DNA from 3 places in the Ruegeria sp. CH2 genome. Region 2 is predicted to be linked to each of the others. Evidence: riboswitches for the same ligand, from Rfam matches in the RefSeq annotation. Region 2 holds a riboswitch; each other region holds the start of a gene.

Region 1 (10,415 bases), on a different contig from region 2:
GTCTCGCAAATCGAGCGCATCCGGTGCCAGTTCGGCGCGGAAGGCCGGGGAATGGCTGACAAGAAGGATCGCTTGCGGCAATGCCCGGAGGATTTCCAGCAGCCGGGCCTCGTTCCGTGGGTCCAGCGCGTTGGTAGGCTCATCAAGCAGCAGAACCTCGGGCTCCATCGCCAGAACGGTCGCCAGCGTAACCAGCCGTTTTTCACCCCCTGACAACTTGTGGGTGATGCGGTTCTTCAGATGCATCAGGTCCAGATCACCCAACACGCTTTCAACGATGGCAAGTGCTTCGTCGCGTGTTCTGCCCAGGTTGAGCGGGCCAAAGGCGATATCCTCGGCGACGGTCGGGCAGAACAACTGATCATCCGCATCCTGAAACACAAGTCCCACCCGGCGGCGCACGTCGTGAAAATCGGCCTCTTGCACCCTTTGCTGACCAAAGATCGTGACCGTGCCGGACCGTGGGCGCTGCAAGCCAAGCGTGATACGCAGCAAGGTCGATTTTCCCGCCCCGTTCGGGCCCGTCAGCGACAGGCGTTGACCGGCGGACAGGCTGAGGCTGGCACCATCCAGAACGGGTGGCTGACCGGGGTAGGCAAAGCAGATATCTTCAAGCGCAATCAGTGCCATGCAAAATCCAGTATGATCAGACCCGCGCAAAGAGCACCAAGACCTGCGGCAAAAACAATGTCCCTTCGGGTCAGGGCAAAATCCTGAAGAAGCAGCATACGGCCTGAAAACCCCCGGCATTTCATCGCATCAAGTATGCGTTCGGATCTTTCGATCGCGCGCACCAGCATCATGCCAACGAGATAGCCAAAGCTGCGATAGGTGTGCCAGTTTGTTGCCGGGCGAAAGCCGCGCACTTTCATAGCCGCGCGCAGGCGCAGGTATTCTTCCCGCAGAACCTCGATATAGCGGATGGTGAACATCAGAAGGTGAACCAGCTTTTCGGGGCAGCGTAGGCGGTGCAAGGCGTGGCCAAGCGTAACCGGCTCCATCGTGCCGACCAGCACCATAAGGGACAGGATGACCGCGTTGGCCGTCAAGGCGATCTCGACCGCTTTCCAGAAACCCTGCCAGCTTGCAGGAAACCCCCAGAGCGTAAACATCGGGTCGCCGGGCATGGAGAATGGCAACAACACCAGCATGAACAGGATGAACCCGTCCATCATGGCCATGCGTTTCAATGTCTTCCGCCAGGGCAGACGCGACGCGGCAAGAAGCGAAAGGGACACCGCCAGAGCCGCGCACAGCGCTGTCAGCGAGGACACCGCCACTGTCACCACCGCGAAGACAACCGCCATAACGATCCGCATCCTAGGATCAAGCGGGTTGATCGCGCCGCGCCGCTGCGCGCCCGCTTTGACCAGCGTGTTTTCCTGTTGCCCCAGAACGTGCGCCATCAAGCCGCCAGCTTGCGGCGTGCCGCAAAGTAAAAGCCCAGACCAAACAGACCGACGATATATCCGATCCCACCCAGAACAGTTTGCAGGTCATTTTGTTCGCGGTATGCCGCTATTTCCCGACGCAGCGGGCGCAGCTCATCCCGAACGGCCCTGGCAATGACCTGTTGTTGTTCTGTGCTGAACACCGCCACTGTCTGGGCAGGTGCGTTTGTTGGCGGGGTGTCGGGTTCCGCTTCAACGCCCATGATCCGGGCGACATCCGCAGCGGGCATGGTGACCTCGGCCACATGTCCGGCACCAAGGTTTGCAAAGAATGTATGGGCCACCGGCGCGTTTGGCGTGTAGATAAAAAACCCGTCTGCATCTGTTACGATACGGCCCAGCTCGGCTCCGTCCGGGCCGTTGACGATGACCTCGGTATCGCTTGCCATGTCGCCGTTGGAAAAGCCGATTTCGCCTTCGATGGCGTCACCGGATTTAAACACTCCGGCTATGACCTTATGCGCCAAGGCAGGTAGGGGTGCGCAGCACAGCGCCAGAATGATTGCCAGATACCTCATGCGACCGCTCGTTTGACAAACAGCTCGGGCTTGACCTTGCGCGCCAGCAAAACCGCGAACCCAGTCAGGATCGCCTCGATCGCCATGACAGGAATATGTGCAAAGAAAACAAGCTTGGCCGCTGGCAGGAATGCATCCCCGGACAGGGCCAGTGAAAACGCAACCATGCCGGTTGTGGCGGCGATGGCAAAGGCACCGCCGACCCCGCCCCATATCGCACCTTGCAGAGGTGAGCCATGGGCGATCAGGCGGCCAAAGATCAGCCCGGCCAAAACCGCGGGCAACGCGATGTTCAGGGTGTTGATCCCCAATACCGTCAACCCGCCAAAGCCAAAGAAGACGGCCTGCAGCAAAAGCCCGACGAACAAGGCCGGGAATGCGGCCCAGCCCAACAAAAGCCCGGCCATACCGTTGAGGATCAGATGCACTGACGAAGGGCCAATCGGCACATGGATCAGCGATGCCACGAAAAAGCTGGCAGACAGCACCCCCGCAGTGGGGATGCGATCAAGATCCAGCGACCTGAGGCCCATGGCAATCCCACCCGCCGCAGCGACGGCTCCGCCGATCACGACCGGGTTGGACAAGGCTCCGTCAACGATGTGCATCTACGGTTACTCCAAATCCCAGGCGCGGATCCAGATGACCGCGTCCTGACTGAGTTCTTTGCCGTTGTGTTCGGTCACGGGACCGGCGCCGAGTGCGGCAAATCCCCAATATCCGGCTTTTGGAACGCCAAACGTGAAATACCCGTTATCATCCGAAGTTGCGACCAATGCACCACCCGGCATCGGCGAGACCGACGGGGCGGAAGCGGCCGCGCTTTCCATGTTCGGTTCTGCGGCCATGTACTCGATCTCGATCTCGGCACCCGCAACCGGTTGGCCTTCGGCCATAACCCGACCTGTAAACGTCGAACCCGCGATGATGTTGGTTGGTTTGTTGAGCGGGATGATCTCAACCGGCAGGCCCACCGGGTTCATCCAGTCGGTCGGCAGTTCATTGCGGTTCATGAATGCCTTGGCGATCTGCTGGATATAGATATCCTCGGATTCCTCATAATAGGGCTGGGGAACAGTCACCAACACATAGTCGCCCGACCGTTTGACGGGAACATAACCCTTGAATGCCGCGCCTTCGTTTTCGCCGCCGGTGAAACGTACGGGTTCCAGGGTATCCAGCAGATCGGTTTTCTGACCGTTGTGGATCACGTAGAATTCCTGCGGCTTGTCCAGATCCATGACATGCCCGTTCGAGAACGGATGCCAAAAGATCAGCTTGACCGGAACATTCCCCGGTGCGTCGATCATGGTGTCAGCGGTGTATTCCAGCAGGAAATGCGCATTTGCCATCGCTGGAAGCGCCATCGCCACAGCGGCTGCGGAAAGCAGCTTGGTCATCAATAGTCGTCCTTGTCCCATCGCACCAACCCCGGTACGAGATGCGTTTTGACTGCGGGGACGTCCAAGCTAAGCTGCTTTTTCAAGCATCCTGCTCCGACGCACATCCCGTCGCCGATTAGGAGTGCCCTTGTCAAAGGCACATGTCCGGCAGGTATCCTGACTTGCGGGTCAAAGCGTTGGGCTGGCCTTCCCGGATTAACTCCAGTGGCACTTCAGCCCTGCTCGCCGCTTACAGTTGCGGGTGCAGTTGCGGAGTTGGGCCAAAGCCCGCACCGCATTCCCTATTGATTCCAGAGCACGCCCCGGAACCGGACATGCCGAGCGGCTTGCCAGACTTCTTCGGCATCCGTCAACGATCAATTGCGCTGGCTGTCAAAAAGTTTAGCGGGCAATGCCCTTTTTCCGGCGGATCCGCTTTGGATAAAGGTCGGGGTTTTTCGGGAATGAACTACCCTTCGAGCAGGTATCTTTCCGACAATGGCAAACTGGCCGCCCCCAATGAGCGGGCATCCGGGCCTGCCGTCCCCACCTGCACCAAGGGCCGTTCAAGCCCGGTCAGGTTCATGTCAGATAGTTTGACCTCGACCAATTCCACCAGCCGCGCCTTGATGCCTGCGGGCATCCAGCCATCAATCTTGACAGATTCGAAGTCGATCAGGCTGCAAGACGAGACGATGGCATGTGCGATCCCGTGCGCCGCTTGTTTCAGCCAGTTCTCAAGGTGGGTTTCCGGTAGGTCCCAATGCTGTGTCGTTTCCCAGATTGAGCCGGCTGTTTCGGCATTCCCACCAACTGCGCGCTCCAGCACATAAAGACTGGCGACATCTATCAATGGTTTCACTCCGCCTGCGTCGTCCGGCACGGGCAATGGGCCAAGCGCACCGGCGTTTCCCCGCCCCGAAAAGATCGAGCCGTTCAGAACCACCCCGCCCCCGATGAAGAAGCCCACATAAAAATACAGGAAATCTCGTGGGCCTTCCGCCGGGCCAAAGACCAGCTCGGCACCGCAGGCGGCCGTTGCGTCGTTCTGCAGGAATACCGGCAAGTCATAGCTTGCGGCCAGCGCGCCTTTCAGGTCCGCGTCACGCCACGGATCCATTTTCTCCTGCGGAACCTGCAATGTCTGCGCCCAGTCCCAAAGGTAGAACGGCATCGCAATCCCAAGACCCGCGATCCGGCTGCGCGCCTCGGGCGACAGTGACGCCATCACTTTGTCGAGGCTTTCTTTGGAAAAGCTCAATGTCGCCTCGGGCGTCGGAAAATCATAAGTCCGCCGCTCACGGTGCCTGACATTGCCAAGGAAATCCGTCAGCACCAATTCGGTACTGCGCCGCCCGACTTTGAGCCCAAAGAAATAAGCGCCATCCGGGTTCAGGCGCATGGGAACCGAGGGCTGTCCGACTTTTCCCCGGATCGGTTCGCCCCGCAGAAGCAGCCCATCGGTTTCCAACTGGCGCATGATGACCGAGACCGTCTGCGCCGACAGCCCGGTCATCCGCGCGATTTCAGATTTTGCGAGGGCCTGATGGCGCCGGACCAGTGACAGGACAAGCCGTTCATTTCGGGCCCGCATTCCACTTTGGTTGGTGCCGCGCATATCTGGCTCGCGTACGCCAGTGGTATTGTCCAAAGAGTTCATTGCAGACACGGCCATCCCCTTCATGACGACAATGTTGAAACCCTTCCTTTCTGTCAATAATAATTAAGAGTGATTTATTTATTGACTCGAAATTCGAATCTTGTGATGGTTTTCACGTTCGATCGGGCCGGTTTTCGCCCGATCAAACGTATGCCCGGACGGGCATTGGGAAAACTGGGAGGACTACCGATGAAACTTGCGAAACTTGCAGGCGCCACGGCGCTGGCGGTTACGGCCATGGCAAGCAGTGCAATGGCCGAAGGTGAAACCGTTTGCCTGATCACCAAGACGGATACCAACCCTTTCTTTGTTAAAATGAGAGAGGGTGCGACCGCCAAAGCCGAAGAGCTTGGCATGACGCTGAAGGCCTTTGCCGGCAAAGTCGACGGAGACCACGAAACTCAGGTTCAGGCCATTGAAACCTGCATTCTGGATGGCGCAAAGGGTATCCTGCTGACCGCGTCGGATACGTCGTCCATCGTTCCGGCGGTGCAGCAGGCCCGCGATGCCGGGCTGCTGGTGATTGCGCTGGACACCCCGCTTGAGCCTATCGACTCGGCCGACGCGACCTTTGCCACCGACAATTTCCTTGCGGGGCTTCTGATCGGACAATGGGCAAAAGCCACTCTGGGAGATACGGCAAACGACGCCAAAATCGCCACGTTGGACCTTGCGGTCAGCCAGCCCACTGTGGACGTGCTTCGCAATCAGGGGTTCCTGCAGGGGTTCGGTGTTGATCTGGCCGATCCGAACGTGATCGGCGATGAAGACGACCCGCGTCTTGTTGGCAGCGATGTCACCGCTGGCAACGAAGAAGGCGGCCGCCGCGCGATGGAAAACCTGCTGGCCAAAGACCCGATGATCAACGTGGTGCATACCATCAACGAACCGGCGGCAGCGGGTGCTTACGAGGCGCTCAAGGCTATCGGGCGCGAAAATGACGTGCTGATCGTTTCCGTCGATGGCGGCTGCCCCGGCGTGCAGAACGTGGCGGACGGGGTCATCGGCGCAACATCCCAGCAATACCCGCTGCTGATGGCATCGCTGGGCGTTGAGGCTGTCAAGAAATGGGCGGACGAAGGGACGAAACCCGAGAACACACCCGGTAAGGACTTTTTTGACACTGGCGTGGCGCTTGTGACGGATAAGGCCGCCGACGGCGTCGAGTCCATCTCGGTTCAGGAAGGCATGGACCTCTGCTGGGGTTAAGCTGAACGTGTGGAAGGCCGCTGCGCGGCCTTCCACTTATCAAAACCACCCACACGCCCGAAACCTTGCTAAAGTCGTCATAAACCTGACGCTTTGGGGGAAGTTCCATGTCCGATTCTTCACGACAAGCCGACGATTTCGAAACCGCCGCAAAGGGCAGCCCAGAGCAAGTTGCCGAATTTGACGATCACCAACGCGGATTTGTCGGAACGGTTCAGCATTTTCTGCATGTGAACCCGTCGCTGGTCCCGCTGATCGTCCTTGTCGCTGCAATCGTCATCTTTGGTGTCTTGCTGGGCCCCAAGTTCTTTTCGCCCTTTGCGCTGACATTGATCCTGCAACAGGTTCAGATCGTCGGGATCGTGGCCGCGGCGCAGAGCCTTGTGATCCTGACCGCAGGCATCGACCTGAGTGTTGGGGCCATCATGGTGATGTCGTCGGTTGTGATGGGGCAATTCACTTTCCGCTATGGAATGCCGCCTTCGGTTGCGATTGTGTGCGGCCTTGCTGTTGGCTCGGCAATCGGGGCCTTGAACGGGTTTCTGGTCAGTCGCATCAAGCTGCCGCCATTCATCGTCACCCTTGGCATGTGGCAGATCGTTCTTGCGGCGAATTTCCTTTATTCACAAAACGAAACGATCCGGTCGCAGGAGATCGAGGAACACGCCGCCATCCTGCAACTGTTTGGTGCCAAGTTTAACGTGGGCGGGGCGGTGTTTACCGTTGGTGTTGTCTTCATGCTGGCGCTGATCCTCGTCCTTGCATACGCGTTGCGGCACACGGCCTGGGGCAGGCATGTCTATGCCGTCGGAGATGACCCCGAAGCGGCAGAACTGTCTGGTGTCAACGTGCACCGTACGCTGATATCCGTCTACATGCTGTCCGGGCTGATCTGCGCCTTTGCGGGCTGGGCCCTGATTGGCCGGATCGGGTCGGTTTCGCCAACCTCGGGCCAGCTGGCCAATATCGAAAGCATTACCGCGGTCGTGATCGGGGGGATATCTCTGTTTGGCGGACGCGGGTCTATTCTGGGGTCCCTGTTTGGTGCCCTGATCGTGGGTGTCTTTACGCTTGGGCTGCGGTTGCTGGGCGCGGATGCACAATGGACGTTCCTGCTGATCGGCATCCTTATCATCGCAGCGGTCGCGGTCGACCAGTGGATCAGAAAGGTAGCAGCCTGATGGAACCCATTCTCAAAGGACGGAACCTTGTGAAACGCTACGGCAAGGTGACTGCGCTGGATCACTGCGATTTTGACCTGATGCCGGGTGAGATTCTGGCGGTGATCGGCGACAATGGCGCGGGTAAGTCGACGCTGATCAAGGCAGTGTCCGGCGCAGTGACGCCAGACGAAGGCGATGTTTGGCTGGAAGGTCAAAAGGTGAATTTCCATTCCCCGATCGACGCGCGTGAAGCCGGTATTGAAACCGTCTACCAGACGCTTGCCATGTCCCCTGCCCTGTCGATTGCGGACAATATGTTCATGGGGCGGGAAATTCGGCGAAAGGGGCCATTGGGATCATGGCTTCGAATGCTAGACCGTCCGGCAATGGAAAAGTTCGCCCGCGAAAAGCTGAGCGAACTGGGTCTGATGACCATCCAGAATATCAATCAGGCCGTCGAAACCCTGTCGGGTGGACAGCGCCAGGGCGTTGCCGTGGCACGCGCGGCGGCATTCGGATCCAAGGTCATCATTCTGGACGAACCGACAGCAGCACTGGGCGTAAAGGAAAGCCGCAGAGTCCTTGAACTGATCCAGGATGTGAAATCACGCGGCATTCCGATCATCCTGATCAGCCACAACATGCCTCATGTTTTCGAAGTCGCAGACCGGATTCACGTGCACAGGCTGGGAAAACGCCTGTGTGTGATTGACCCCAAGGACTATTCGATGTCCGACGCCGTAGCATTCATGACCGGGGCCAAGGACGCACCGCCCGAGGATCAGGCTGCATGACCGGTGGCAGCACCGCCCCTGACGTTCTGGCCGACAGCATCGTCGACGCCGTTGAGGCGCTGCCGCCGGCCCGACACCGGCAACTTGTCGCGATTGCCGGCCCGCCCGGATCCGGGAAAAGCACCGTTGCCAGCCTTGCCACAGCCAAGCTGAACCGGCGCGGTGTGTCAGCAGGGCTTGTGCCAATGGACGGTTTTCACTTTGACAACGCGATCCTGAAAGAACGTGGGCTTTTCCCGCGCAAGGGCGCGCCGGAAACCTTCGATCTTGCCGGGTTTCGTGCCTTGCTTGTGCGTTTGCGCACCGAAGATGAAGTTGCAATTCCGGGCTTCGACCGAAAGCTTGATCTGGCAATCGCTGCCCGATCAATGATCTCGCCTGATCAGCGGGTCATTCTGGTTGAAGGCAATTACCTTTTGCTGGATGAACCGGGCTGGTCGGGCCTTCACTCCCTATGGGCGCTCAAGGTGTTTCTGGGCGTCGATCTTGCAACACTGGAAACCCGGCTCACCGACCGTTGGGTTGGGTTTGGGCTGGACAAACAGGCCGCAAGAGAGCGGGCGCTTTCAAACGACATTCCGAATGCCGAGCGGGTGATCCGGAACTCGGTACAAGGCGACCTGAACCTGTGACATCTTAGGGCAGGTCAGTCAGAGCGCCCGTGTCACCTGTCTAGTAGGTGGGCGGAACAAGACCGGCCTGAAACCACTTCACGAAAGACACGATAGAAAACACGGGCAGCCCTGTGGCGCGCTGAATATCGGGCGCGTAGGGGCACATATTCGTGCATTCCAGCACGATCGCGCCAAGATCGGTGTGTTCCGATGTCAGGGCCATTGCGGCTTCGACATTGTCTTTGCGGGCCTTTTCCACATCAAGACCAAGCTCATTTCCAAGGATTGCGCGGGTGAACTCCGCCCCGCCTTCGGTTGTGCCGATAGGCGTGTCCAATGGAACATTGGCGGCCAGCAAGTGATCTTGGGTCAGAGTGGAGGCTGATATGGTCAGAACCCCGGCGCGTTTTCCCGCCGGCAGGATGCGGTTGACCATTTCAACCTGCATCAGGGACGATGTGGCCACCGGAACCGGGACCGCCTGGGCCAGCTCTTTTTGGAACAGCGACAGAAACCCGCAATTGGTGGTAATCCCGTCCACACCATCTTTGACAAGCTCCTGCGCCGCGTCGATGAACACGTCGAGCATGCCTTCGGCTTTGTGCCGTACCACCCGATCCGGCGAGGCATCACGCACAATGCGGTAGTGAACCGGAAAGGGCCAGGTCTGCGCGTTGCCCATATCGCCGGGAATGCGGGGAAAGCGGGCATCCAGCATCAGAATGCCGACAGACGCACCGTAGATGGATTTTCCGCCCTGCGCGATCATCCCTCAACCTCCTCGATGATACGGGTCGAAATATCGTCCGACCCTTCCATGTAGATGTTCGAAATCCCGTGACGCACGGCATCCTGCACCTGATCCATACGCTTGGAGATATGTGCAGCCAGAACCCGTGCCGCCTCATCCGCGTTCCGGTCCATCAAAGCCTGCATGACGCGTTTGTGTTCGTCCTTTGAGCGTTGCACGCGGTCGAGGCTCATGGAAATCCAACGGATATAGCGGATACGGTCGTTGATCCGCGTCAGGGTTTGCAACAGTTCCATATTCCCCGACAGCTTCGCGATACCCAAATGAAACGCCTCATCCCGGTTGACGGCTTCTTCGACAGTCAGACCGGTGATGTCGATGCCCGTTGCGTAAAGCTCGTCCCGCAACAGCTGCAGGTCTTCGTCCGATGCCTTGGCACAGGCCGCACGCGCCGCCGCTGTTTCGATGATCTGGCGCAGTTCGAACAGGTCGAACACGCTTTGCGCGTCCAGCGGGCGGCAGAAAAAGCCTTGTCCGGGGCGGAAGTCGAAAAGCCGTTCGGCAACCAGACGGTTCAACGCCTCGCGCAGCGGGGTGCGGCTGACGCCCAGATCCCTGGACAACGCCACTTCGTTCAGGCGGTCGCCGGGGCGCAGGCGAAACGAAACCGCCATCGCCTTGACCTGATCATAGATATCATCGACGCGCGGACCCGCCATTACCCCAGCCCTTCTTCGTTTGAATCACAGGTGCCACACGCTGAGCTTGAAATCAATATACAAAACTGTATACAGGTCTGCGTACAGATTTGACACAAGGGACTCGCAACCATGACAGGGACAAATTTTCTGACCGGAGCCGAAGCCATGGTGC
Region 2 (10,415 bases):
TCGGCATTGCGACGAATGCGTTCGGCCCTGTCGGCACGGGGTTCGATACTGGTGGCGGTCATGGTCGGGTCGCACATCAGCCATTCGATGCTGATCGAGCCGGTGCCACCGCCAATGTCCCACAGATGCTCACCTCTCTGTGGCGCCAATGCGGACAGGGTCAGCGCCCGGATCGGGCGTTTGGTGATCTGGCCGTCGGTTTCAAAAAGATCATCTGGCTTGCCCGAGGCCTTGGACAGTCCCCGCCCAGTGCCGGTCACTTCCAACCCGACGCAGACGGGATGATCAAAGGTTCCCAGCAAAGCTTCGGTCAGGCTCACTGTCTGGACGCTTTCACGCGGGCCGCCGAGGGCCTGCATCACATGCAACGCGCTGTCGGCAAATCCGGTTTCGCTAAGATATGTCGCCAGTTCAGCAACTGCCTTGCCGTCACGCAATAGCGCAATGGCATGAAGTCCCGGGGCCAGATGCGGTCGCAATCGGGTCAAAGGCGCAGCGTGCAGGCCAAAGGTCAGCGTGCTTTCCAAAGGCCAGCCCAGCCGCGCAGCGGCCAGCGAAAATGTGGACTGGCCGGGCAGGGCGGTCCACTCGTTGGCATCGAAGTTACGCGCGATGACGGACCCCGCGCCAAACCAGAACGGATCACCTGACGCCAGAACCACCGTCTGCCGTCCGCGCAGGCCTTTCAGGATCGGCAATCCGTCCGAGAACGGCACCGGCCATTCGACGCGCTCAGCCTCGTTTTCCGGCAGCAGCGACAGGTGACGAGGCGGCCCCATGATCACTTCGGCCCGGTCCAGCACTTGACGGCTTGCAGGCGACAGGCCATCAAACCCATCTTCGCCCAATCCCAGAACGGTCAGCCACGGAGTTTCAGACATGCTCAACCTCCTGATTCTTGGCGGCACGACCGAGGCCAACGCTTTGGCCAAAGCTGTTGCGGAACAAGGGATTGCGGCTGTGTATTCTTATGCGGGACGGGTGGAAACCCCGCGTCCGCAGCCGTTGCCGGTGCGAGTTGGCGGGTTTGGCGGCCCGGAAGGTCTGGCCCACTACATCCGTGAAAACGCGATCACCCATGTCGTGGATGCGACCCATCCATTTGCGGCGCAGATGAGCCGGAACGCGATTGAGGCGTGTCACACAACTCAGGTTCCACTGGCCGCCTTGACCCGCGCGGCGTGGAAGCTGCAACCCGGCGATGTCTGGCACCGCGTGCCCGATATCACTGCCGCCGTCGATGCGCTTGCAGGTGATCCGCAGCGTGTGTTCCTGGCTGTCGGGCGTATGCATCTTGAAGACTTTGCAGCCCAGCCCCAGCATCACTACCTGCTGCGTCTGGTGGACGAGCCTGACAGCGTGCCTTTTCCTTTGGCGCAGGTTGTCGTGGCCCGGGGTCCTTTTGCAGAAGCCGATGACTGCGCATTGATGCAGCAACACAGGACGCAACTTGTGGTGTCCAAGAACGCGGGCGGCTTGGGCGCGCGCGCCAAGCTGGACGCAGCGCGGGCGCTGGGCCTGCCAGTGCTTATGATCGAGCGCCCTGTTCTGCCAAAGCGGACCGAGCTTTCGACTGTCGCACAGGTGCTGGACTGGGTGTCTCATCCCTGATCCTCGACCGGGGTGAAGCGTGGCGTATAGACGATCGGCGTGCCTTTGCGTTCGATGACTCGGGTGCGCGACGAACCGACAATAACCACGGTCTGCATATCCGCCATCTCGGGCGTGGCCTCGGCCAGGGTAGAAACCCGGATCACCTCATCCGCTCGTGACACGGCGCGCGCAAACAGGATCACCCGCTCGGGCTCGCATTCTTCGCGTAGGATTTCCAGTGTCTTTACAAAGCCTTCCGGGCGAGACTTCGAGCGGGGATTATAGAAGGCCATCGAAAAATCGGCTTGCGCAGCCAAGCGCAGGCGTTTTTCGATTAGCGTCCAAGGCTTTAGGTTGTCGCTAAGGTTGATGGCGCAGAAATCATGCCCCATCGGAGCGCCCGCGCGGGCAGATGCGGCCAGCATTGCGGTGATCCCCGGCAGCACATCTACCTGAATGTCACGCCATTCTGTTGGGCCATTCTCCAACGCTTCGAACACAGCGGCAGCCATCGCAAACACACCGGGATCGCCCGAGGACACAACAACCACCCGCCTGCCTTCGACGGCCATTTGCAGCGCGTGTTGCGAGCGGTCGATTTCAACCCGGTTATCACTGGCGTGCAGGGTCAGGCCGGGTCGGTCGGCCACGCGGGCTACATAAGGGATGTAGCCCACCACATCGGTGGCGTCGGCCAAAGCCGCTGTAACTTCGGGGGTGACCAGCGTCTCGTCCCCCGGACCAAGGCCTGCGATCTTGACCCAGCCGCTCATGGTCGCCGCCCCTGACCGTGCACAACGATGATCGAGAAATACGGGGTGATCTTCCCGCAGGCTTCGGACAGTTTTGTCACCGTCTGGTTCGGCATTTGCGCATATTCGACAATCCAAGCGCGGTCGTACAACCCCGAGGTTTTCAGTGCGCGTTTTACCTTGTCGATGTTCCGCCCGATTTTCATCACGACCAAAGCATCTGTCTGCGCCATACGTTCAGCCAAAACCTCCTCGGGCAGGGTGCCGACCAGCACGGTCAGCACATCATCGCCCCATGTGATCGGATCGCCCGTGGCCGTCCACGCACCGGACATGCCGGTGATGGCTGGAACAACCTCGACCGGAGCTTCGTCACGCAACCGATTGTAAAGATGCATGAACGAGCCGTAGAAAAATGGATCGCCCTCACACAGGACCACCACATCCTCGCCCTGTTCCGACAGCGTCTTCAGGTGTGCTGTGCACTCTTCATAGAATGTGGCCAGCAACTCGTTATAACGTGGATCGGTGACCGGGATCTCGGTGGTCACAGGGTATTCCATCGGGAATTCAATCGCGCCTTCGGGGATCATCCCGTTGACGATTTTGCGGGCCTGACCGCTGCGACCCGGTTTGCGAAAGAATGCCACATGCTTGGCGTTGCGCAGCAGGCGATCAGCCCGGACGCTCATCAGATCCGGATCGCCGGGGCCAAGGCCCACACCGTATATGGTGCCCATCTTCATTCTGCCCGGCTTGCAATGGCGTTGATGGCCGCCACGGTGATGGCGCTGCCGCCCAGACGACCTTTGACAATGCAGGACGGCACCGGTTGCGCCTGCCATAGCGCATCTTTGGATTCCATCGCTCCGACAAATCCGACCGGGCAGCCGATGATCGCGGCAGGGCGCGGGCAATCCGGGTCTTCCAGCATGTTCAGCAAATGAAACAGCGCGGTGGGCGCATTGCCGATGGCGACCAGCGCGCCCTCCAGATGCGGCCGCCACAATTCCAGCGCAGCGGCGGAACGGGTGTTGCTCATCTCGGCGGCCAGGGGACGCACGCGTTCGTCGTGCAGGGTGCAGATTACCTCGTTGTCGGCAGGAAGACGGAAGCGGGTCACACCTTCGCTGACCATGCGCGCGTCACACAGGATCGCCGCGCCGTTTTCCAGCGCCGTGCGTGCGGTCTGCACAAACCCGGGTGAGAAATGTACAAACTCCTCCAGCCCGACCATGCCGGCGGCGTGGATCATCCGAACGGCGACCTGCTCTTCATCGGCATCAAAGCGGGCCAGATCAGCCTCGGACCGGATGGTGGCAAAGCTTTCCTTGTAGATCGCCGCGCCATCAGTTTCGTATGTATAGGGCATCAGGTGAAGTCCATAGTCATGAGTGTTTCCGGGTCGAGCCCGCGTTGGCTGGGCTCATCCCCCGCGCGGCCCTGTTTGACAAGATCAAATCGCCCGTTGTTGCCGACCACAGTGATGTCGGCCGGGCCCATATGGGCGCATCCCTTGGCGCAGCCCGAGACATGCAGGCGACCGGGAATGCGCCGGGCCAATGCACGGGCGATGTCGCGCGTTTCCACCTGCGCTTGCGGGCAGAACGGCGCGCCGGGGCAGGCGTCGGTTGTCATCATCGGATCGGCTCCGTCAGTGACAAAATCCGGGGCGGGTATCGCCGCCCCGCCTTCCAGCAGGATCAGCCGCCACGGTGTGACACGCAAGGCAGAAGCGCCGCTGGCTTCGATCAGTTCACAAAGCTTGTGCGCAGGCAGCGAGCCGAAAGCCGCGCCGTAGAGAGCACCCAGTTCACAGGGGCCGGGTTGCAGTTTTTCACCGAAAGGACCGGGGGCAAATCCCTGCCATTCCTGTGGCAACGCGTGGGTGACCCGCGCCATGCGACGTGTCTCGGCCGTGTAAGTCTCAGAAAACCACAGGGCCAATGCGATCACGTTGTCAATGGCGTTATCCTCGGTCACAGACCGCCCGGTTTTGCAGCCGTCGGCGCGCAGGATCGGACCGCCGGCACCCAGCTCCAGACGAATATCTGCAGAATCCGAGGCCAACAGGCGCTTCGGGCCTGTATCTATGGCAAAACCAAACTTAGCGGGCAGAGCAGGCAATTCGGCCAGTCGATCAATCAACTCCAGTGTCAGCCGCGCGGTCAAATCGCCCGCCTGATAGAGCGGAGTGACCAGAATATTGCGGCGTACTTCGATGCCGGGTTCCGTATCAAGCAAGTTCAGCGCTGCAAGTTCCACAAGCAACGGCTGGTGGTCGCGCTCATCCACGCCGCGCAGTTGCAGGTTGGCACGATTGGTCAGGTCAATGGTGCCGTTGCCGAACCGTTCAGCCAGTTCGCACAAACCAATAGCCTGCCTGGCACTCAGTCGCGCCAGACGCGGACGGACCCGCACGACCAGCCCGTCGCCTGACATCATCGGGCGATGTGCGCCAGGGCACCAGCCTTGAACGATAGGTGCACTCATCCCAAACCCTCCAAGTCGGCACGGATCGAATTCCGGCGTGTGTTCCAAAGCCCCGCTTCCAGCAATGCACGGAACCTGTCTTGCATGGCCTGATGGGCCTTCGGGTTGGCCTCTTGCAGAAAGGCATCAACGGCCTCATTGCCCAATGTGGCTTCGTGGTAGAGATCAAATAGATGCGGAGCGACGGTTCCGGACAGATGCGCAAAAGAGGCCATGTGATCCAGCGTCGCAGCAATCTCGGCGGCGCCGCGAAAACCATGGCGCTGCATCCCCGCGATCCAGCCAGGGTTGGCAGCACGGGCATGAACGACGCGGCTGATTTCTTCCGGCAGAGTCCGGGCGCGCGGATTATCGGGGTTGGTGTTGTCCAGATGGTAAAGCTGCGCGGATCCGCCGACGAATTTCTTGGCGGCGGCAAAACCGGCCTCATGCGTGGCATAATCGTTGGCCAGCAGCAGGTCAGTTTCCGTCAGATCCTGGAGGTGAACAAAACTGTCGGCCTTGGCGACACGATCCGTGATCCCCGCTTTGTCCTGCGCGATGTGTTCACCTTCCAGCGCGTACGAACTGGCCTCAAGCCATGCCTCCCCGGCTTGGGCGCGCGCCTCGTCCGTATAGGTCTCGGACAGATGGGTCATGTTCAGGCCGTAACTGCCGGGTGCCGGGCCAAACACCCGCGCAGCCGGGGCGTGACCGGCATAGGGGTTCCAGTCGGTCGCTTCGTCACGCTCTGACAATGCCCGAACCGCCTGACCATAGAGGGCTGACAACGTGGGGAACACATCGCGAAACAAGCCCGAAACCCGCAAGGTGACGTCCAGGCGCGGGCGGCTCAGGTCGGTGATGGGCAGCACTTCAATACCCGAAACCCGCTCGGATCCCTTATCCCAAACCGGCTTTACACCCAGCAGGTGCAGGGCCATGGCGAATTCTTCGCCCGCAGTGCGCATGGTGGCCGATCCCCACAGATCGACAATCAGCCCTTTCGGGTAATCGCCTTCCTCCTGCAAGTGCCGCCGTACCAGTTCCTCGGCCAGTTTCACGCCTTGCGTGTAGGCTGCGCGGGTGGGCACAGACCGCGGGTCGGTGGTGAACAGGTTTCGCCCGGTCGGCAGCACGTCAGAGCGGCCCCGATAGGGCGAGCCGGACGGGCCAGCCTCGATCCGCTTGCCAGCCAACGCATTGATCAGTGCCTTGCGTTCGGCATGGGCGGATGGGGCTGGGTCGAAACTGCCGATCACATCCGGAACACGCCCATAGACGTGCAGCCCGTCGCCAAACTGGCTTTCTTTGATATCGCAGACAAAGCGGTCGATGCGCGTGATTGCTTCCGCGGTGCTGGTGGCCTGGTTCAGGCCCAGATCGTGCTCCAGCCCAATGGCTTGCGCCTCATCCCGGATATCTTCCTGCAACCGGTCACGGCGTCTGGGGTCAAGGCCGTCCGCGTTTGAGAACTCGTCCAGCAGGGCTTCCAGTCGCACCATCCGGTCAGGCGTTCCGCTTTCTTTCATGGGGGGCGGGATGTGGCCCAGGGTCACCGCGCCGATCCGGCGCTTGGCCTGCGCGGCCTCACCTGGGTCGTTGACGATGAACGGGTAGATCACCGGCAGGTCACGGATCAGCGCCTCGGGCCAGCAGTCTGCTGATAGGGCGACCGATTTGCCGGGCAGCCATTCCAGTGTGCCATGCGCACCGATATGGATCAGCGCGTCCGCGCCAAGACCTTTGCGCAGCCACAAATAGAAGGCGACATAGCTATGGCGCGGGGTACGCGAAAGGTCGTGATAGTCGTCATCACGCAGTTCGGGTGTTCCGCGCTCTGGTTGCAGTGCGACCAGCGCCTTGCCGCGTCGCAAAGCCGTGAAGTGAAACGCACCCTGAGTGAAAGTTGGGTCTTGCTCAGGATTGCCCCATACGGTGTGCAGATCGGTGCGCAGGGTTTGGGGCAATTCAGCGAGTGCGCTCAGATAATCCTCAAGCGGCCACGATATCCGGGCGTCCAAGAGTGCGTCGGCAACCGGATCGCCAGCCGCGATGTCGTAGCCTTCACCGCAAAGATCAGACAGCATCGCCTCAGCCGAGGCCAGCGCGTCGAGACCAACCGCATGGGCCATTTGCCAGTCTTTGCCGGGATATGTGGACAGTACCAACGCGGGGATCTGGTCTGCCTTGGGTTTGTCATTCAGGGCAAGCCAGCCCGATACCCGATCGATGATCGCCTCGATCCGGTCCGACTCGGCCCGATGCGCAAAACGCGAGTATTCCAAATGCGGATCGCGCTTGCCCGGTTCTTTGAAAGAGACAACGCCTGCCGATATTCGCCCGTCCACTTCGGGCAATACCACATGCATGGCGAGGTCGGCGGGTGACAGGCCGCGTTCGGCCTCCGCCCAGGCCTTGCGTCGCGAGGTGGCGAGAGCGACCTGAAACACCGGCACATCCGCTGCGTCCAGAGGCGACGTGCCGGACGCGCCCTTGCCCGAGAATGAAGTGGCGTTGATGATCGCCGACGGTCGCAAGGCGACGACCTGTTCCCTGAGCCAGTCGGCAGCGGCTGGGGTCTTGAGCGACGGGGCAAACAGACCCACCGCCTGAAGCCCGCGGGCGCGCAGGCTGCGGATCAGGGCCGCGACCGGGGCGGTGTCTGCGGATGTCAGATACGCGCGATAAAAGGTGACAAGGATGCGTTTCGTATCGCTCTGGAATGCGGAACCCACCGGGACGACACCCTGATCTGGACACCACGCACCGCATTCGGGCAGGGTTTTCGCGCCCATCACTGGCCCGGCATAAAGCCCTGCTGCCAAGGCCATCTGGGCCAATGCGGCCTGCGCGGCGACTTCGCCGCCGGTGTCACACAGATGTGCCAGCCGCCTCAGGGTCGAGAGGGGCAGGGTCGAATACTCATCCAACCGAGTGTCTTCACGCCCATCCGCCGGTAAAACGGCTAACGCGATGCCTTTGGCTTGCGCCAGTGCCAGAACCTGTTGCAGCCCGTAAGACCAATAGGGCACGCCACCTATCAGACGGATCAGGATGCCCTTTGCGCCCTCAAGTGTCTGTTCGACATAGGTATCGACGGACAGAGGGTGCTTCAGCGCCGCAAGATTGGCCAGCCGCATCGTGGGCATCCGCCCCTCAGGCCCGCCGCCGCGATGCCAGCCCGCCGCGAAAGCGCCCAGGTCACTGTCGGAAAAGGACAGCACAACCAGATCACCCGGGCTTTGGCCCAGATCGGTTGGGGTCTCGGTTTCCTCGAGCCCGTGGCTTTCGCGAAAGACGACGTGCATGACTTACTCGGCAACCTCGGTCACACCCACGAGGATATCACGGATTTCGGCTTCTTTGATGTCGTCATGCTCGGCAATCACGACCAGGCGCGAGCGGCGCTCTTCACCGGGCTCCCACGGGCGGTCGTATTGGTGACGAACCCGCGCGCCGACAGCCTGAACCAGCAGGCGCATCGGTTTGCCAGCGACGGCGGCATAGCCTTTGACGCGCAGGATATTCAGCTCAGTCGCAAGACGTTCGATTCTGGCTACCAGTTCCGCAGGGTCGGTCTGTTCCGGCAACTCGACGATGATGCTCTCGAAATCGTCATGCTCATGATCGTGATGGCCATCGTGATGTGACGGGCGCGCGTCCATGTCATCTTCGGCGGCAGCCTCAAGGCCAAGCACGACACGTACGTCGACGACACCCTCTGCAACCTCGACGACGGGAAGCGGGCGCGGCGCCTCGGTGGCGATGATCTGTTTGGCTTTCGCGACACCTTCGGGACCTGCCAGATCGGGCTTGGTCAGCAGGATGATATCCGCGCACGAGATTTGATCTTCGAACACCTCGGACAAGGGTGTTTCGTGATCGATCGAGTCATCAGCCAGCCGTTGGGCATCCACCGCTTCAACGTTCGGAGCAAAGCGACCGGCGGCCACAGCCTCGGCATCGGCCAGCGCAATCACGCCATCAACGGTGATTTTCGAACGGATATCAGGCCAATCAAATGCTTTCAGCAGCGGTTTGGGTAGTGCAAGGCCGGATGTTTCGATCAGGATGTGATCCGGGCGCGGTTCCAGCGCCATCAGCGCCTCGATGGTCGGGATGAAGTCATCGGCCACGGTGCAGCAAATGCAGCCGTTTGCCAGTTCCATGATGTTTTCCGCAGGGCAATCCGGTATCGCGCAGGATTTCAGAATGTCGCCATCAACACCCACATCGCCAAACTCGTTAACAACAATCGCAAGACGCTTTCCCTGCGGGTTCTGCATCAGATGGCGCACCAGCGTGGTTTTGCCCGAGCCCAGAAAGCCGGTGATCACGGTGACGGGAAGTTTTTCTAGGTTCGACATGATCTCAGCCTCCAATCGGGGGAATGCGCGAGGCGCAGTTTTTGCGGAAATGTTCAGGACGGTCGCGCCACTTCACCAGACCATCGTCTGTGGCCAGATACTTGGTCACACCATCGATGATGACATCGACGTGATCGACTTCGTTCAGGTTCTCGTAAACAAAGGTCCAGCGATCCGGCCCGCCCCGAAGAACGATGGAACAGCCCTGATCGCAGTTCGAAAGGCATTCGACAGGTTTCAGAATGATGCCATCTGGCAGGGCAGCCTGTTCCAAGGCCTTGTGCAACAATGTGCCGGGACGCTCAGCATCATCCTCGAAGGGCAGACCCCGGCGGCAAGTCGTGCAGACCAGTAATTCTACCGGTGCGGTCTCGGTCATGTCTCTCATCCCCCCAAATCCTCTTCGCGGGGGACGGGGTTTCATGCGGGCACCACGTCTGCACATGGACCCGACACCGGAACACCCCGCCCGGTTTCAACTTCGGGTGTTGGCAGGTCTCCCGGCTTGCGGATGCCAGAGCGGTCGCTCTGTCGGATGTCCCGCCTTCCCGGCACAGGCCAGTGGCATTGGGCATCCTCTCCGGTCACGGTCGCGGGGGCGGCTGCGTTTGGCGGATGAACCGTTGACGCATTCCCTTTTCATCGGCTGTCGCCGACACCAACGACAGGGACATGCGGCACCGCTGACCCGCTTGTCAAGCGGTTCGCGCGCAACAAATAAGCCAAGGTGAAAAAAGCGACCTGTAGGCGTCGTTCGGCGGCATGAAGAACGTGTTCGGTATATGGTCGCATGACGGGAAAACGACGAACTTGGAGATGCGTCATATGAAAGTGGGATTTATCGGTCTGGGTAACGTAGGCGGCAAGCTTTCGGGATCCCTTTTGCGCAACGGCATTGATCTGACTGTGCATGACCTGAACGCGGATCTGGTGGCCGAGTTTGTCGCCAAAGGCGCAAAGGCGGCAGAAGGGCCCGCCCAGTTGATGCGCGATTGCGATGCGGTGATCACCTGTCTGCCGTCTCCGGCAGCATCGGACGCAGTCATGCAGGAGATGTTGCCCGAAGTGGGCCCCGGCAAGATCTGGATGGAGATGTCGACCACGGACGAGGCCGAAGTCAAACACCTGGGTGCCGAAGTCATATCGCGCGGCGGTGCGGCCGTCGATTGCCCGGTTTCTGGCGGGTGCCACCGTGCCGCGACGGGCAATATCTCGATCTTTGCGGGCT
Region 3 (10,415 bases), on a different contig from region 2:
GGCCAGCCCGGAGACCGGCCCATCAGCACGCTGTCACCATGCGTGATCAACATGATCACAACCGGATCGGTGCGCGGAAAGTGTTGCCCGCCACAGGACAGGCAACTGCGCTGCCATCCCCCCTGCGACACCTCGCTGGCGGCACCACATCGGGCACAGTAGCGATGCGTTTCATGCCAGCCGATTATTGCCTTTGACGTTGCCGCCAGTTCCGCGTCGCGCGCCGACAGCCGTGTCATGATCCGGCGCAGTTCGGCAAACACGTGGCCTTGCGGTAAATCCGGGTGTTGTTGTTCGGACTTGTCCACGAAGGCGCCCAGACTGGTCAGATCCAGCCCCTCGGCTGTCCATGCGGAAAAATCAACGGCAAACACGGGGGCGCTGTCAGCGCTCAGACCCAAAAACACCGGGGATTCAATGACGCCACCGGGACCATTGCTGATCAGCGAGTGCGTCATCGGGATCATGGCAAGCTGGTCCAGCCCCTCACCCTGTACCAGCAGTTTTCCACGCCACAGCAAGACACAGCGGGCGGCCGGGTTGTGCATCGCCTCGGCCAGCTTGTCCGCATCTCCGCGATACTGCGCCGCCCGATCAAGGCCCGAACCCCCGAAGGTTACCTGCTCTGCGTTTTTCATTGGATTTCCTTTTGGTCTTGCGCACAGGGCTGCCACGTCTCAGCCCGTGTTGCAATGGCTATTCAGGGATAGAAAATCCACCACCCTGCCGCTGAAAAGCCGCATGGTGGCCTCGGAAAAATCATCTAGAGTGAATTTTGATGGATTTAATCAATACACACATTCAATAGCAGAATACTCAAAGTGAAGATCCCCTCCTCGACGCAGGTACAGCCCATTGGTGACATTGGGAAAATTCGCATTCTGGCCACAACCGACCTGCATATGAACCTCACCGGTTTTGACTATTACACTGACACGCCAGACCAGACGGTTGGATTAACGCGCACTGCCAGCCTGATCCGCGCTGCCCGACAAGAGGCCGAACGCGCGCTGGTGCTGATGTTTGACAACGGGGATTCGTTGCAGGGAACCCCAATGGGCGATTGGGCGGCAAAGAGTGGCACTGCCCATCCGATGATGAAGGCGTTCGAAGCCCTGGATTATGACGCGATCGGGCTGGGCAACCATGATTTCGGGTTCGGGCTGGTGTCATTGGGCAACATCCTGACGCAAGCCCCCTGTCCGGTCGTTTGCAGCAACCTGTATCGCACGCGCGGCCCACAGCTCTGGCAGCGATACACCGTTCTGGACCGCACTGTATCTTTGAACGGTGAAGACATTCCCGTTCGCATCGGCGCCTTCTCGGTTCTTCCGCCGCAAACGGCTTGTTGGGAGGCGCATAATCTGGATGACGATATCGTCGTCGAGGATATCCTGGTTGCGGCAAAGTCCCTGACGCAGACATTGCGCGACGAGGGGTGTGATATCATCGTCGCGCTTGCTCATTCCGGCCTTGGGGGCAGCGAGCCGATAGCGGGGATGGAAAACGCCGTGATACCCTTGGCCGCGATCAAAGGCATCGATGCCATTGTGGCCGGGCACACTCACCTGACACTTCCAGGAGAGGGCCATGCCAATACCCCGATGGTCGATCACCTGACGGGGCTGGTACATGGAACGCCCGTTGTCATGCCGGGATCAGCGGGCTCTTACCTGGGGGTTATCGATTTGGCCGTGACCGCCGGGCCGGACGGCAAAGTGCAAATCCGGGATTGCTGCGTCGAACTGCGCCCGGTTATCAGCAACGGCACAGCCGTCGGGGAAGACAGTGAAATTGCGGGCTTGTGTGAGGTGGCACATCGTATGACCCGTCAATCCGTTGCCGCACCGGTGGCACATATCCCGGATACATTGCACAGCTATTTCAGTTGCTGTGCGCCGGATCGCGGGCTGACCCTTGTAGCTGCGGCGCAAGCCGCCGCACTGCGCCCGTTTTTGCAGGGAACAGACCTGGCGGATCTGCCGATTTTGTCGGTTGTTTCGCCAGCCAAATCCGGCGGACGCTCAGGCCCGCGCCATTATACCGAGGTACCCGCCGGAGAAATATGTTTGCGCCATGTCGCGGATCTGCATGTGTTTCCCAACGAGTTGCGTGCAATCCGGATCAGCGGCGCGCATTTGCTGGACTGGTTGGAGATGTCGGCCAGCGTATTCAACCAGTTAAAGCCCGGTTCCGAACCCGAGCTGATCAACCCTGAACGGGCCGGGTACAATTTCGACATCGTGTTTGGACTGTCTTATCAGATCGATCCCACGCGGCCGCCTCGATACGATGCGCAGGGGAAAATGATCCGCCCCGACCAAAAGCGGATCAGCGATCTGACATATGCAGGCCGTCCCGTACGACCGGAGCAGATGTTCGTTATGGCGCTGAACAATTACCGCGCCAGCGGAGGCGGGCATTTTCCGCATGCGACAACGTCTGAGCTGATCAGCCTGCCACCGCTGAGCATCAAGGACCTTGTGCAGGATTACCTGGCGCAGCACCTTCCGCCCGATCCGATCGCCACGCAGCCCTACCCGTTCTCGTTGATGCCGCAACGGGGCGTGACAACAATTCTTCGCACAGGTCCAGGCGCCCTGAAATATCTGGATGAGTTGCACAGGTTCGATCCCGTGTCGCTGGGCTCGGATGGCTTGGGATTTGAACGCATTCGCCTGACGCTCTGATGGGTTGTCTTTTCCCAATGCCTTCCCTATATCCGGACTCGAGAGGTTGGCGCGGGCGAGCGCCTCGCCAACCTGGTCAGGTCCGGAAGGAAGCAGCCACAACGAGCCCCGCTTGGGTCGATGTCCAACCTCTCACTTCGTGAACCACAGCCGCAGGAGGGCTTTATGATTGTAGTGAAAACCCTTCGGGCAGACTGGTTCTGATTCACCGGAATCACCGGACTGCCTGAACACACGACCTGCGGATGCGCGATTGCCATCCGTTGGCATTGCTGTTTCTGAAAACAGGCAGATAAATGTCTTATACGCTTTCGGACCTGGGATGGTCCTCTCACTTTGCCGCGCAACACGCGGCTTTTCCTTCCGACACGCCCTTTCGCGTCGCCTCCGTTCATCGGGACCGTCTGATCGGGCTGAGCCCGGATGGTGAAATCCCTTTGCGGACACCGGATAATCCGACCGGTTCATATGCCGTCGGGGATTGGGTTCTTGCGGACGCCGAAAACCGCGTGCGCCACCTTTTGGACCGGCGCAGCCTGCTGCAACGCAGAGCTGCCGGTACAGGTGCCGCAACCCAACTGATTGCCGCCAATGTCGATGTTTTGTTCATCGTCAGCTCGTGCAATGCGGACTTCAACCTTCCCCGGCTGGAACGTTATCTGGCGCTGGCGCATCAGGCCGGATGTTATCCGGTCGTTGTCCTGACGAAAGCTGACCAGTCGGATGACCCCGGCAGTTTCTCGGGACAAGTGCAATCTCTGGACCCTTTTCTGTCGGTGCTGGCGGTCAATGCGCTGGACCCGGCAGATGTCGAAAAGGTTCTGGCATGGTGCCCCAAAGGCCAGACCGGCGCGCTGGTCGGGTCGTCGGGCGTAGGTAAAACGACGCTCAGCAACGCCATGACGGATCAAAACCTCGCCACGTCTGAAATTCGCGAAGACGACGCACGGGGCAGACACACGACAACGGTGCGCGCGTTGCACCGGATGGGTAACGGTGGCTGGCTGATCGATACGCCGGGAATGCGCGCACTGCGTTTGCTGGACGCTCAGGACGGGATCGACAACGTGTTCTCGGACATCACGGAGCTTGGCCAAAGCTGTCGCTTTTCGGATTGTCAGCACGAGACCGAGCCCGGCTGTGCCGTGCAGAACGCAATCGGCGAAGGCGCACTTGACCCGACCCGGCTGGACCGTTGGCGCAAGCTGCGGCGTGAAGATCAGCGAAACTCGGAAACCGTTGCCCAATCGCGGGCGCGGGACAAGGCGTTCGGCAAGATGGTGCGCGGTGTCATGCAGGACAAGAAGCTTCGCAAACGGCCATAACTGCAAGGTGTTAGGAAAACCTGCGTCGCGTCTGATCAGGCGATCAGGCGCGGCCAGACCGCTGCATTGCGACGGGCAAATGCTCCGATATGGCCTATTTCCGGCAGTCCGAATTCAGCAGGCTTCAGAAGGTGGCGTCTGGCCTCGGGGCCATACAAATCAGCAAGGCGCCAAACCGCCTCGGGCGGAGCCATCTGGTCATCTTCGAACGTGAACAGATCCACTGGTGTTCCAGAACTGCCCCAATGCGCATCAGGCAAATTCTGCCCGATCTCGGGAACGTAGCTAAGAGGGGCTGTACACCATTTGCGCCATTGCCAGTAGACCGAGGCGGGCAGGTCCGAACCAAACCCGATCGCTTTGCCGGGCAGATACCCAAGCGCCCGCACCATCAGCGGTGCATGGCCATACCAGAACAGCCCTGCCAACCCCCGATAGGGCCATGGGTGATCTTTCAAAGTCACCAGCCCCGAACACACACCGATCATTCGGTCGATCTGGTCGATATCCGGCTGCACCGGCCCCAGCATCGCACCGACGGAATGGCCGATGGTCCACTGCTGCGCCTTTGGAAACCGCCTGCGCATTTCGGCCCGTGCCGCTGGCATGTCGATCAACGCCCAATCCGCCATTGTTGCAGTTGCGTCTTTCAGGCGGCCGACCAAAGAAAGCCCGTAGTCCCGATAGTCATAGGTCAGGCAAGCTATCCCCCGCTCGGTAGCCAGCCATCGCGCAAAGTGTTGATAATAGTCACGCGGCACACCCGTGGCACTGTTAAGTACGACAACGGTTTCCGGCTCACCCACTGGCCGGTACAGCCGCGCCGACAAGGTCACGGACCCTGACGGAAAGCGGAAATCTTCGATCAACACCGTCTGTTCCGTATCCAACATGATCCCCGGCTTTCGCTGAAACAATGGTTTGCCTGCCTTCGATGCCGACGAAACTAAGCCGGAACGTAAACCGCATCCAGCATGACCAAACGTCCGGCCTAAAGATCGGCTTGACTCGGAACGCGATCAGGCGCTAGCGGTTGTGTGATGGTTTCCGGCCCCCACAAGAGGTCGGGATGAAAAGGGAACACGGTGCGGTTTGTCTGGTCAAACAGATATCAACCAAGTCCGCGACTGCCCCCGCAACTGTAAGCGGTAAGTAATGCCGAAATACCACTGGCCCACGGGCTGGGAAGGTCGGCAGAGCAATGACCCGCAAGTCAGGAGACCTGCCATCGGAACTGAAACCGAAACTCGGGCGGGGTGTCCGGGCAGGTCCTGACAGCGAGATGCTGTCCCACCTGCCCCAATATCCAGCCCACCACGCGCGGAGGGCGCAGGATGATCTGGAAGACAAAGTCACACGAATACAGCGCAACTGTGTGCCAGCGGACGGGCAATACCTGCCCGGCTTTGGCGCGACTGGCCCGCTCGATTTCCGAAGCCATGGCGCAGGCGGTTTCGGCCACCAGCGAAGATTTCGAATTTGAAGGCAACAGCGCGCTGTCACATTGCGCGGAAGGGTGCATGGCAACGATCCGAGCGCGATCCGACAGCGTTCGCGTTTTCTGCGGGGCGCACCCTGATACGGCAATTCGGGACCTTGATGCCTATGCCGATTTGATCTTCGGACCTACATTCAGCACGCTGCCCTCGGGCATTGTCGCGAACCCGCCTTGCGCCATGATCGAGGTTTCAACGATCCGGCCCCGGAAAACCGGCTACGCACCCCAGCAGCTGTCAGCTTGATCCCACTTCCACCTGTGCCGGGGTGATCCGGGACGCCCAGGCCAGCTGCGCATCGGTTTCGACAGCGCAGGGGCGCACGGCCCGCAGGCGGTCCAGTGCGTCGCTGGCGCGTTCACCGCATTCAACCATCAGTCGCAGAACAATCATCCCGGATCTGCCGCACCCCCCACGGCAATGCACAAGAACCCGGCCACCGCCCGACAGCGCATGTCGGGCCGTGGCGCTGACCTCTGGCCAGGCCTTCTGAACCGCCTGCGTCGGTGCTCCAAAATCTTCGATCGGCAGGTGAACCCACCGGCTGGCACGGCTTTGGATGTCGCTGCCAAAGTGCTGCGCGCCATCCTGAAGCATTTCAACATCCGTCGTCATTGAAATCACAAGGCCCGGTTTCCAAGCCGCAATCATATCCAGATCGCCGACGTAATCCCCGCCACGCCCGGGCATTGAAGTAAGGGCAAGCGTTCCGCCTCCGACCTGCAGAGCAAAAATGACCAGCTGCGACATGAAGTGCGTCCTCCCCCAAGGTACTCTTTAAGAAATGAGTCATTAAATCCGCTGGACCAGTTTAGTTGGAAACCAGCCCGTTTCTGAAACAAAAAATCATCGCGCCCCACAGTGGACGCGGACTGCCGCCGCCACTACGCTGTGCCGAAGCACCGAATCCGAGCGAGAAGACATGACAGACACGCCCAGCCCCGCCTATCAGGTTCTCGCCCGCAAATACCGCCCGGAAACCTTTGCCGACCTGGTGGGTCAAGTTGCTATGGTGCGCACCCTAAAAAACGCCTTCGAGGCCGACCGGATTGCGCAGGCCTTTATCATGACCGGCATTCGCGGAACGGGAAAAACCACCACGGCGCGGATCATCGCCAAAGGCATGAACTGCATCGGGCCGGATGGAACCGGAGGGCCGACAACCGAGCCTTGCGGTCAGTGCGAGCATTGCGTCGCAATCATGGAAGGTCGCCATGTCGATGTGATGGAAATGGATGCGGCCAGCCGTACCGGCGTCAACGATATCCGCGAGATCATCGACAGTGTCCGCTATCGCGCCGCCAGTGCACGCTACAAGATCTACATCATCGACGAGGTTCACATGCTCTCGACCAGCGCATTCAACGCGCTGCTCAAGACGCTCGAGGAACCGCCCGCACATGTGAAATTCATCTTCGCGACCACCGAGATTCGCAAAGTGCCGGTCACGGTTCTGTCGCGGTGTCAGCGCTTTGACCTGCGCCGGATCGAGCCCGAAGACATGATCGGCCTGCTGCGCAAGATCGCCGGGGCGGAGAGCGCGCAGATCGCCGACGATGCGCTGGCGTTGATCACCCGCGCCGCAGAAGGATCGGCCCGCGACGCGACCTCACTGCTGGATCAGGCAATCTCGCACGGAGCCGGTGAGACGACGGCGGATCAGGTCCGTGCGATGCTGGGTCTGGCCGATCGTGGACGGGTTCTGGACCTGATGGACATGATCCTGCGTGGTGACGCGGCAGGGGCGCTCGCTGAACTGAGCGGTCAATATGCGGAAGGTGCAGATCCTCTGGCCGTGCTGCGCGATCTGGCCGAAATCACGCATTGGGTGTCTGTCGTAAAGATCACACCTGACGCGGCCGAAGACCCGACAGTTTCCCCCGACGAACGCACACGGGGCCAGCACATGGCCGAGGCCTTGCCGATGCGGGTTCTGACCCGGATGTGGCAAATGCTGCTGAAGGCGCTGGAGGAAGTCTCTGCCGCGCCCAACGCGATGATGGCCGCCGAAATGGCTGTTATCCGACTGACGCATGTCGCCGATTTGCCCAGCCCCGAAGAGCTGATCAAACGGCTGCAAGACGCCCCACCTTCGCCACCCGGCGGGCCGGGCGGGGGCATGTCACCGTCCCGGCAGGCCCCGGTGGCAACGCAATCCAACGCGACCCCGCCGCCTGCCTATACATCGCCCCCGCGCGGCGCGGGTGGTGCACCGGTTGCCGCGCTGGCGCAGGATGCACAGACGGCCCTGGCCCGCTATCCAACCTTCGGGCATGTGGTGGAACTGATCCGCACAAACCGCGATGTGAAACTGCTTGTCGAGGTGGAAAGCGGCGTGCGCCTTGTGTCGTACCAGCCTGGCCGGATCGAATTCACCCAGACACCTCAGGCACCGTCGGATCTGGCGTCGCGATTGGGCTCTGCCCTGCAACGCTGGACCGGCAATCGGTGGGCCGTCTCCATTGTCTCGGACGGGGATGCCGCGACCATCGCGGAAGTGCGGGACCGGGCCGAACTGGCCCTGAAAGCCGAGGCCGAAGAACACCCGCTGGTTCAGGCCGTGCTGACGCAATTCCCCAAGGCAAAGATCATTCGGATCGAAACACCTGAACAGCGCGCCGCCAAGGTTGAGACCGAGGCCCTTCCCGAAGTCGAAGAGGAATGGGACCCGTTCGAAGAGGACTAGCCCCTGAGCCCGCGGGTCCAAGTTTCAAGAAACCGGCATACTCACCCCCTTTCACGATGCACCTGAAGGAGGGAATGCGGGCACATAAATGATCGGTCGGCGCCGCTCTGATCTGGACAGGCGGGAGACCTCTTGTGCCACCTGCCTGCGGTCCGTATTTAGAACCAAACAGAAACACAGGAGACGACTGATGCTGAAAGGACTCGGCGGGCTTGGCGGACTGGGCGACATGGCCAAGATGATGAAATCCGCACAAGACCTGCAAACCAAGATGACCGAAATGCAGGAAGAGCTGAACAACATGATGGTTGTCGGCGAATCCGGTGCAGGGCTGGTCAAGGCAACGGCCACAGCCAAGGGTGAACTCAAGGGGCTGGACATCGACCCGTCGATCTTCAACGGCGACGACAAGGAAGTGGTCGAAGACCTGATCCTGGCCGCCATCAAGGACGCTCAGGCCAAAGCCGCCGAACGTTCACAGGAAGAGATGGGCAAGCTGACCGAAAGCATGGGCTTGCCCAAAGACATCAAGCTACCGTTCTGAGCTTCATCTTTTCCCAAATACTCCCGCCGGAGGCTCCCTCCGGCGCAAAGCAGGACAGGCCATGGGCACGAACAGCGAAATCGACAATCTGATCGACCTGATGGCCAAACTGCCGGGGTTGGGCCCGCGCTCGGCCCGCCGCGCGGTGCTGCACCTGATCCGCAAACGCGCTCTGCTGCTGACACCCCTGTCAGACGCCATGCAGCAAGTGGCCGTCACCGCCCGCGAATGCCTGAATTGCGGCAATGTGGGCACCACGGATATCTGTGACATATGCAATAGCGAGGCCCGAGCGACCGGCGAACTCTGCGTGGTCGAGGACGTCGCCGACCTTTGGGCGATGGAACGGTCAGGGGTCTTCAAAGGCCGCTATCACGTGCTGGGTGGCACACTGTCTGCACTGGACGGTATCGGCCCGGACGAGCTGCGCATTCCTCGCCTCAGGGATCGGGTCCTGGCCGAAGGGATCACCGAAGTGATCCTTGCCCTGAACGCCACCGTCGACGGCCAGACCACCGCCCATTACATCGCCGATCAGCTGGAAGGCCAGGTGCGCCTGACCTCACTGGCGCAAGGCGTGCCCATCGGCGGAGAGTTGGATTATCTGGATGACGGAACGATCACGGCGGCGCTCAGGGCGCGAAAGGAATTGTAGCCGGTTGTAGACACTAGCACATCAATAAAGCCCGTCAGTTTCGTCAATCAGCACCGGCGGCCCCCAATAGTCCGCTTCAAACCGGACGCGCGCTCCACTGTAGTTTTCGAAATGAATCGTTAGACCGAGAGCATCACTCCTAAATAGTCCTTTCAGGTACCCGGTGAAGCTTTCGATGCTTCCGACCCATCCTTCCTCCTTTGTCAGCCTGAACTCGACCCACTTTTTCAGTTCTGTGCTGCGCTCGGCGTCCAGCTTGTATTCAGGCTGGCTCGTAGTTTCGCACTGAAAAACCCCATATTCGGAATATGGGCTGGCGGCATCTATGGGAGGCCAGTCGAAGATGTGAATCCGCGCCAAGAAATCGCCTAAGACTACATAGATCCCATGTTTGTCGCCAACTTTGTCTTCTGTCATGCCGCCATTCCACGCGCTCTCATCTTTGGTCAGAAAATACCCGAGACAAACGTCCGCGCCCCAAACCAACAGGTCTGAGCTTTCAAAAGGTTGCCACTCATGATCCAAGATTGGTGGATCAAAAAGTGATGGGCCTTTCTTACACCCATGCGTTTCGCAGTAGGATTCGGCGTCAAATTGGAACTTGCCGCTGACTTCAGCGAACCCCGCCCTGTCCAGAATGACCGAAGAGGTTAAGAAACAAGCTACAAATAGACTTTTGAATGCTGACATCCAGTATTGTCTCGTCAAAGTATCGAGAGGCATTGATCGGAACAAATGGCTTTGGATTTCATTTTAGCAAATGTAAATCTGAGCGGGTAGGATCAAAAGAAAATTAGTAATTTCTAAGGCAGATGACCCCTTTGTTTGGTCCAGCACGTCAAATAGGGTTGCGGCAAACAAGTTACTCAATACTGGAGACCAATTGTGACCCGACTTCTCGCCTTCACCCTCGCCGCCTTCACCGCAACCGCTGGCCTGTCGCAGGACCTTGTGGACAAGGGCTTTGTTGAAGGCTGGAACATCATGATGGACCCCGCGCTTGGGAACGGGTGTCTGAT

Evidence for each region. Region 2 has a riboswitch for cobalamin ahead of ACR0M9_RS04315 (DUF1636 family protein). Riboswitches for the same ligand answer to the same signal wherever they lie in the genome.
Region 1: it holds a riboswitch for cobalamin, as region 2 does, so the genes downstream of both, ACR0M9_RS19885 (DUF4198 domain-containing protein) here and ACR0M9_RS04315 (DUF1636 family protein) in region 2, are expected to answer to the same signal.
Region 3: it holds a riboswitch for cobalamin, as region 2 does, so the genes downstream of both, ACR0M9_RS18475 (hypothetical protein) here and ACR0M9_RS04315 (DUF1636 family protein) in region 2, are expected to answer to the same signal.

The regions. Positions count from the first base shown of each region.
Region 1 is NZ_JBQFQV010000024.1:9,440-19,854, reverse strand. Features, by position in the region: gene ACR0M9_RS19905 (energy-coupling factor ABC transporter ATP-binding protein) at 1-630, opposite strand, end outside; gene cbiQ (cobalt ECF transporter T component CbiQ) at 621-1,406, opposite strand; gene ACR0M9_RS19895 (cobalt ABC transporter permease) at 1,406-1,969, opposite strand; gene cbiM (cobalt transporter CbiM) at 1,966-2,577, opposite strand; gene ACR0M9_RS19885 (DUF4198 domain-containing protein) at 2,584-3,369, opposite strand; cobalamin riboswitch at 3,502-3,700, opposite strand; gene ACR0M9_RS19880 (ROK family transcriptional regulator) at 3,821-5,011, opposite strand; gene ACR0M9_RS19875 (substrate-binding domain-containing protein) at 5,201-6,220, shown strand; gene ACR0M9_RS19870 (ABC transporter permease) at 6,328-7,401, shown strand; gene ACR0M9_RS19865 (ATP-binding cassette domain-containing protein) at 7,401-8,177, shown strand; gene ACR0M9_RS19860 (nucleoside/nucleotide kinase family protein) at 8,174-8,809, shown strand; gene ACR0M9_RS19855 (aspartate/glutamate racemase family protein) at 8,850-9,560, opposite strand; gene ACR0M9_RS19850 (GntR family transcriptional regulator) at 9,557-10,261, opposite strand; gene ACR0M9_RS19845 (thiamine pyrophosphate-binding protein) at 10,373-10,415, shown strand, end outside.
Region 2 is NZ_JBQFQV010000001.1:864,751-875,165, reverse strand. Features, by position in the region: gene cbiE (precorrin-6y C5,15-methyltransferase (decarboxylating) subunit CbiE) at 1-881, opposite strand, end outside; gene ACR0M9_RS04350 (cobalt-precorrin-6A reductase) at 880-1,611, shown strand; gene cobJ (precorrin-3B C(17)-methyltransferase) at 1,602-2,366, opposite strand; gene ACR0M9_RS04340 (precorrin-2 C(20)-methyltransferase) at 2,363-3,091, opposite strand; gene ACR0M9_RS04335 (precorrin-8X methylmutase) at 3,088-3,717, opposite strand; gene ACR0M9_RS04330 (cobalamin biosynthesis protein CobG) at 3,717-4,838, opposite strand; gene cobN (cobaltochelatase subunit CobN) at 4,835-8,128, opposite strand; gene cobW (cobalamin biosynthesis protein CobW) at 8,132-9,187, opposite strand; gene ACR0M9_RS04315 (DUF1636 family protein) at 9,192-9,566, opposite strand; cobalamin riboswitch at 9,661-9,865, opposite strand; gene ACR0M9_RS04310 (NAD(P)-dependent oxidoreductase) at 9,950-10,415, shown strand, end outside.
Region 3 is NZ_JBQFQV010000018.1:5,571-15,985, reverse strand. Features, by position in the region: gene nudC (NAD(+) diphosphatase) at 1-638, opposite strand, end outside; gene ACR0M9_RS18495 (bifunctional 2',3'-cyclic-nucleotide 2'-phosphodiesterase/3'-nucleotidase) at 822-2,690, shown strand; RNA gene ffs (signal recognition particle sRNA small type) at 2,730-2,828, shown strand; gene rsgA (ribosome small subunit-dependent GTPase A) at 2,987-4,015, shown strand; gene ACR0M9_RS18480 (alpha/beta hydrolase family protein) at 4,051-4,908, opposite strand; cobalamin riboswitch at 5,041-5,259, shown strand; gene ACR0M9_RS18475 (hypothetical protein) at 5,350-5,757, shown strand; gene ACR0M9_RS18470 (protein-tyrosine phosphatase family protein) at 5,749-6,261, opposite strand; gene ACR0M9_RS18465 (DNA polymerase III subunit gamma/tau) at 6,434-8,197, shown strand; gene ACR0M9_RS18460 (YbaB/EbfC family nucleoid-associated protein) at 8,388-8,741, shown strand; gene recR (recombination mediator RecR) at 8,803-9,396, shown strand; gene ACR0M9_RS18450 (hypothetical protein) at 9,418-10,119, opposite strand; gene ACR0M9_RS18445 (hypothetical protein) at 10,282-10,415, shown strand, end outside.